DNA from 2 places in the Pseudoalteromonas sp. NEC-BIFX-2020_015 genome. Region 1 is predicted to be linked to the other one. Evidence: predicted binding sites of a transcription regulator. Region 1 holds the regulator's gene; the other holds the start of a gene.

The links. The regulator FliA, encoded in region 1, starts transcription of late flagellar genes. The targets are predictions, from matches to a motif close to CTAAAGNTNNNNNNNNNNNNGCCGATA.
Region 2: the regulator FliA is predicted to act here: its motif matches at 1,854-1,880, upstream of pomA (flagellar motor protein PomA).

The regions. Positions count from the first base shown of each region.
Region 1 covers NZ_JABCJL010000008.1:82,174-85,602, reverse strand. The annotation lists gene HH219_RS08000 (chemotaxis protein CheA) at 1-290, opposite strand, end outside; gene HH219_RS07995 (protein phosphatase CheZ) at 305-1,069, opposite strand; gene cheY (chemotaxis response regulator CheY) at 1,087-1,470, opposite strand; gene HH219_RS07985 (RNA polymerase sigma factor FliA) at 1,511-2,221, opposite strand; gene HH219_RS07980 (MinD/ParA family protein) at 2,248-3,108, opposite strand; gene flhF (flagellar biosynthesis protein FlhF) at 3,101-3,429, opposite strand, start outside.
Region 2 covers NZ_JABCJL010000004.1:196,861-200,289, reverse strand. The annotation lists gene HH219_RS04955 (flagellar motor protein MotB) at 100-1,020, opposite strand; gene pomA (flagellar motor protein PomA) at 1,023-1,790, opposite strand; gene HH219_RS04945 (exodeoxyribonuclease VII small subunit) at 2,093-2,335, shown strand; gene ispA ((2E,6E)-farnesyl diphosphate synthase) at 2,339-3,226, shown strand; gene dxs (1-deoxy-D-xylulose-5-phosphate synthase) at 3,331-3,429, shown strand, end outside.

The DNA of each region.
Region 1 (3,429 bases):
TCTAATGCTTGTAGGATAACATCCATCAGCTCAGAATTTACTTTTCGAACACCCTGGCGTAACAAATCAAAAACATTCTCTGCACCATGACAAGCATCAACTAACTCAGTCATGCTTAAAAAACCGGCGCCGCCTTTAACCGTATGAAATCCACGGAAAATTGCATTGAGCAACTCGGTATCATCAGGGTTATTTTCAAGTTCTACTAGCTGTTCTGATAAAAGCTCAAGAATTTCTCCAGCTTCAACTAGAAAATCTTGTAAAATATCTTCATCGACTTCAAAGCTCATGCAGTCTTCTCCTCTTAGAAACCCAAGCTTGATAACAAATCATCAACTTCATCTTGTCCTGAGACAACATCATCACGTGATTCTTTATCAATTATTGGCCCTTCAGGACCTGCAAGTGTATCTTCAGCAGGCGGTGTTTCAATGGCTTGTTGTTGTACTTTAGTGTCGCCATCATCATGGGTACCAAATGCAGTAAGCAAATGGATTAAGCTATCTTCAACTTCTCTTACAAGTTCAATAACACGGCGAATTACTTGCCCAGTTAAATCTTGATAATCTTGTGCCATCAATACATTGGTCATTAGACCTTGTAATTCATCAGTCTTAGAATGCGAGTTATTCATAAACTTATCTAAGCTATGGCAGAGCGTTTTAAACTCGCCCAATTCAATTTCACGGTTCATCAAACGATCCCATGTGGGTTTGATATGTGAAATTTCATCTGCTAGTTGCTGAGCTATAGGTAAACTAGCCTCTACCGCATCCATCGTTTTATTAGCAGCACTTTCTGTCATTTCCATAACATAATTGAGCCGCTGTTTAGCATCCGGTAAGGCTTCGGTGGTTAAATCAGCTAGACGTGTATCGAGTTCAAAATTTTTCAGCGCATCATGAAGTTGGCGAGTTAACTTACCAACCTCTGCAAAAAGTTCTGACTGCTCTTTTGACGCCGCATCTAGAATTAGTTGATCAGCTTTGTCTTGTTCACCGTTTTCTAAGTAAACCACAAGCTGACGGGCTTGCTCTAAACTGATCTGAGGCGCAGCAGGTGCTGACATAAGCCTCTCCTCTTTATTTAACCTAAACGCTCAAACACTTTTTCCAATTTGGTTTTTAGTGTTGCTGCAGTAAATGGTTTAACGATGTAGCCGTTAACGCCGGCTTGTGCAGCAGCTACAATTTGTTCTTTTTTAGCTTCTGCGGTTACCATTAACACTGGAATATGCTTAAGCGTATCATCCGCTCTGATTGCTCTTAGCAAATCAATACCTTGCATTCCAGGCATATTCCAGTCTGTCACAACAAAATCAAACTCTTGATTTTGCAGCATCGGCAAAGCTGTTGAGCCATCATCAGCTTCTTGCACATTAGTAAAACCTAAATCCCTTAACAGATTTTTGATAATACGTCTCATCGTCGAAAAGTCATCAACAACAAGAATTTTCATGTTTTTATCCAAAACATCCTCCGGTGAGGTCTGAACCTATATTTACTTACTACTAGTTTATCCAGTCATTGATTTTTGCTTTAAGCTTAATCATCGCCTGACCATGTATCTGACTCACACGCGATTCACTTACATCGAGTATGTGCCCAATTTCTTTTAAATTCATTTCATCATTGTAGTAAAGCGATAGCACTAAACCATCTCGTTCTGGTAAAGACTTTATTGCCTCTAGCAATGATTGATTAAACTTATCATTTTTAACATTATTAAAAGGCTTATCTAGTGCTAAATCATGTCCAACTGGTGTAATTACATCTTCATCAACACCAAGGTCTTCAATGCCTAGTATTTTACTAGAATTCACATCATTAAGAATATGATGGTACTCATCTAGCGTAATATCAAGTTTTTCAGCAACTTCAATATCTTTTGGTTCACGATTAAGTCCACTTTCTAACTCTGATATCGCTTCTGCAACCATACGACTATTGCGATGCACCGATCTTGGAGCCCAATCACCACGCCTCATTTCATCAAGCATAGCACCACGAATACGAATACCTGCAAATGTTTCAAAACTGGCGCCTTTAGTGGCGTCAAAGTTTTTCGAGGCTTCAATTAAACCAATCATTCCTGATTGAATTAAATCATCCAACTGTACACTTGGTGGTAAACGAGCAATTAAATGGCACGCCACTTTTTTGACTAATGAAGCATGGCGCTCAACAATCACATTTAAGTTCTGTGTAGATTGATATCCCATCGCTTTATTCACCGATGCCGTCATAATTAGCCGTTTACTAATTTTTCTATGAAAAATTCTAAATGGCCAGATGGTTGATTAGGTATAGGCCATTTTACTGCTTTTGTCGCGAGTGTTTTAAATGCAATTGCAGCTGGTGAGCTAGGAAACAGCTCTACGATTACTTTTTGACGGCGCGTAGACTTTCGCATATTTTCATCATAAGGCACAGTTGCAACTAGTTCCATCGACACATCTAAAAAACGATCTGTGACTTTAGATAACTTTGCAAATAACTCATGACCTTCACGTATACTGCGTACCATATTAGCGACTATTTTGAACTTGTATACGCCGTGTTCACGACTTAATATTTTAATAAGCGCATAGGCATCAGTAATTGAAGTGGGCTCGTCACATACGACAACCATCACATCTTGTGCGGCGCGCGAAAAACTGAGCACCATATCTGAAATACCGGCTGCAGTATCAACAATTAATATATCAAATTCGGTATTTAGCTCACTAAAGGCACGAATAAGACCGGCATGCTCTGATGGCGATAATTCAACCATACTCTGCGAGCCGGAGGTAGCGGGGACTATTTTTATCCCTGCGGGGCCTTCAACTAAAATTTCATCGAGCTCACATTCACCCGACAATACGTGAGACAAGTTACGCTCAACACGTAATCCTAACATCACATCACAGTTTGCTAGGCCTAAATCGGCATCCAATACTAATACTCTGTTTCCGAGTTGACCCAAAGCAATCGCAGTATTAAGTGAAACGTTTGTTTTACCAACGCCTCCCTTACCACCAGTGACAGCGATAACCTTAACGCCGTTATTATTGTTTTGACTCATTTTACGCAGGCCACTTGCTTGATCTAATACTGTGTTAATCATACATCCCTACTGTGCTTGACGCTACTGCTTGACGTCGCGAATGTTGTGCTTTTGTTCTTTTTAAATACAATTGTTCAGCTTTTTTTACTAATTTCTCTGCATTAGCCACCCGGATGTCCTCAGGGACTCGCTGACCATTAGTAAGATACCCTATTGGGAGGCGATTTTGAATCGCTATACTAATTATCTCACCTAAACTTAGTGATTCATCTAATTTGGTGAAAATACAGCCACTTAATTGTACTTTTTTAAAGTGTCTTACGGTTTCTTGTAAAACGTTAATTTGCGCTGTTGCACTAAGCACCAAGTAATTGCGAATAT
Region 2 (3,429 bases), on a different contig from region 1:
GCATATAGCTATACTTGTCTATTTTTCTCATAAGTCACTCCGTTACACTTGTTAAGGAAAATTTACTTTATGCTAAAAAAAGTACTTTGCCAAGTATCATTAACGAACTTCTATTGGATCTGATTCTTTCGCTTTACCTTGCATTATAGAAATCTCAACACGCCGATTACGGCGTCTATCAGTATCCGTTTCATTTGGCACTAATGGGCGGGTTTCTGCGTGACCAACAACCATCATTCTTGTTTTATCAAACCCTTGTGCTTTTTGCATTTCTGTGGCAACGGCAACAGCACGCTTAGATGACAAGTCCCAATTATTGGTATATAACTCATTAGAAACTTGAAAATCATCGGTATGCCCAGAGACTGTAATTTCACCTGGCACATCTTTTAATAACGTCGCAATATCACGAATAATTGGTTTAAATTTAGGTTGTAAAAATGCGCTACCTGAAGGAAATGAACCATTTTCACGGATCCGAATAATAATTTGCTGACCAAGTGATTCAAGCTCTATTGCACCATCTATGATTTGCTGCTCCAACTGTTGAGCAATTTTTTTAACGAGTTCATTTACTTGTTCTTGATCAGCCGCCGCTGTTGATTGCTCTGATGACTGCTCTTGTGCAGTACTTTGAGATTCACCACCACGCTTATCGCCGCGCTGCTCTTGACGACCACCTGCAGAGCTTTCATCGCCCGCTTGAAACTCTAGCATTTGCTGTGTCATTTCGACGGTTTGTTGCTGAATTGTCTCTATAGGTGTTGGCTCAGGTTTACCGGGGGTAAACTCCATGGCAATCACGGACGTTCCTTTTGGAATATCTTTAACTTCTATTTTATTTTGAACACCAAAAGCAAACTTCATCGAACCCGCAATTTGCTTAAACTTGAGGACATCCATTTCTGAAAACGCGAGCAAAAGTACAAAGAAGCACATCAACAATGACATTAAATCAGCAAAGGTTCCCATCCATGCGGGCAGACCAGGTGGTGGGCATTTGCACTCTTGATCAGACATGCTTACTCCTCAGTATCCACTTTACGTTTTGACTCTGGTAAGTAGTTTTTCAAAATACCTTCTATTACTTTTGGGTTTTGGCCATCTTGAATACCCAAAACTGCATCTAGAATCAAACGCTGGTTCATTGCTTCTTCTTCTTTACGCAGCTCTAATTTCACTTGAATTGGAATTGCTACAACGTTCGCTAAAAATGCGCCGTATAATGTGGTCAAAAGCGCTACCGCCATTGCAGGTCCTATCGCTTTTGGATCATCCATGTTTGACAACATTGCCACTAACCCAATGAGCGTACCAATCATACCCATTGCAGGGCCTATATCAGCCAGTGATTTAAATAAACCGGCCCCCGTTTCATGGCGAGTAAGGGTTAAAGAAATATCTTTTTGTAATGTAGCGCGCACAACATCAGCATCGTGGCCATCTACAAGCATATCGACACCTTTGCGCATAAATCCGTTAGGGATTTCAGCCTCTTCAAGTGCTAAGAACCCTCCTTTACGTGCTGAATCAGCAAGTTCAACTGCTTTTTCAATAAGTTCTTCAGGAGATTCAATCTTAAACATGAATGCTTTGGTTACAACTTTACCTATTCCAAGAAACTGAGACATTGTAAAGTTAGATAAAACAATAAACAGTGAACCGCCAAATACGATAACCACTGACGGTGTATTGTAAAACATCGCCATTTCACCGCTACTACTCATAAACATGGACATGACAATTAAGCCAATAGCTCCGAGAATACCTATTATGGTTGCTAAATCCACTTATCCCTCCAGAGGAATCGATACATTGCTGCCACTGACAACAAATTTTTATTATTAAGCGCTTATCGGCAATTTATTGAAATACTTAAATCATTTCATATAAATAAATTAAGAATATCGAGCTGTATTTTGTTCAATTTAATTAAGTATTACAGTAAATCTCGCATTAACCTATTCTTATACTCCAATGTATTTACGAGCAAAACCAATTATTAATTAAAAAAAACACATCAGTCTTTGACCTAGTTTAGCATTCCCCCTAAAATTGGCCTCAAATTTCTATCATCTAAGTTAAATTCTGTATGGCGACTAAAAAACCAGAAAACCTCAGTTTTGAGCAAGCACTCGAAGAACTTTCATTAATCGTCACACAAATGGAGCAAGGAGAGTTATCTCTTGAGCAGTCATTAAAACAGTTCGAACGTGGGATTTCACTAGCGGGGGCATCATCGAATAAACTACAACAAGCAGAGCAAAAAGTAGCTATTCTAATGGGTAATAATAACCAATCAGCGCTTACAACTTTTGATAATGATTTGGATTAATCGGTGCCATTAAAAGAACAAATAAAACAGGCTCAACACGATGTTGAAACAACCCTTAATCAGTATTTTAAACAGCCTCTAGATACAGACGAAACCATTAAAAATGCAACTCATTATGGTGTTTTAAATGGTGGCAAACGTATACGCCCATTTTTGGTATACGCCACGGGGAAAATGCTAGGCGCAAACAAACAAGATCTTGATATTCTCGCAGCTGCCATAGAATGTATTCATAGTTATTCGCTTGTACATGATGATTTACCTGCAATGGATGATGATGACTTGCGCCGTGGTCGGCCAACATGCCATATAATGTATAGTGAGGCACAAGCTATATTGGCAGGTGATGCACTACAAACATTAGCATTTGAATTAATTGCCAATCATCAATTTAAAGTGCCTGCTCAGCAACAATTAAAAATGATTGCCGTATTGGCTAAAGCATCTGGAATTGAGGGTATGGTTGGTGGGCAAGCGTTAGATATTGCTGCTACGGATAAAGTGATTAGCTTATCTGAACTCGAACGCATGCATAATTTAAAAACAGGTGCATTATTAAACTGCGCTATAGCGCTAGGTGCCATGTGTTCTATAAATACAAATGAGCGTACACTACAGCAGCTAAGAATTTTTGGAAATGCAATTGGGTTGGCTTTTCAGGTACAAGACGATATCCTAGACGTTGAAGGCGATACATACACACTCGGAAAACCGCAAGGCTCTGATATCGCAGCAAATAAAGCAACTTACCCTGCAATATTGGGCTTAGATGGCGCAAAAGAAAAAGCACAATCATTACTCAATCAAGCACTCAATGCGCTAGCTGAAATTGATGCTGATACACGTGAGCTCGAAAACTTGGCAAAATATATTGTTGAACGCGATTATTAAATATAGCTCAACAATGAGTAAACAATGACGTACAAAATAACTAAAAAATCAGAGTAACATTGCGCTATAATGACCTCTGGTTAGCGAAGGATGTATTAAAAATCATGACACTTGATAGTAGCAAGTATCCATTATTAGGTTTGGTTGATGAACCAGCCCAACTGCGTGATTTAGCGCAAGAAAAATTACCTGCATTTAGCAAT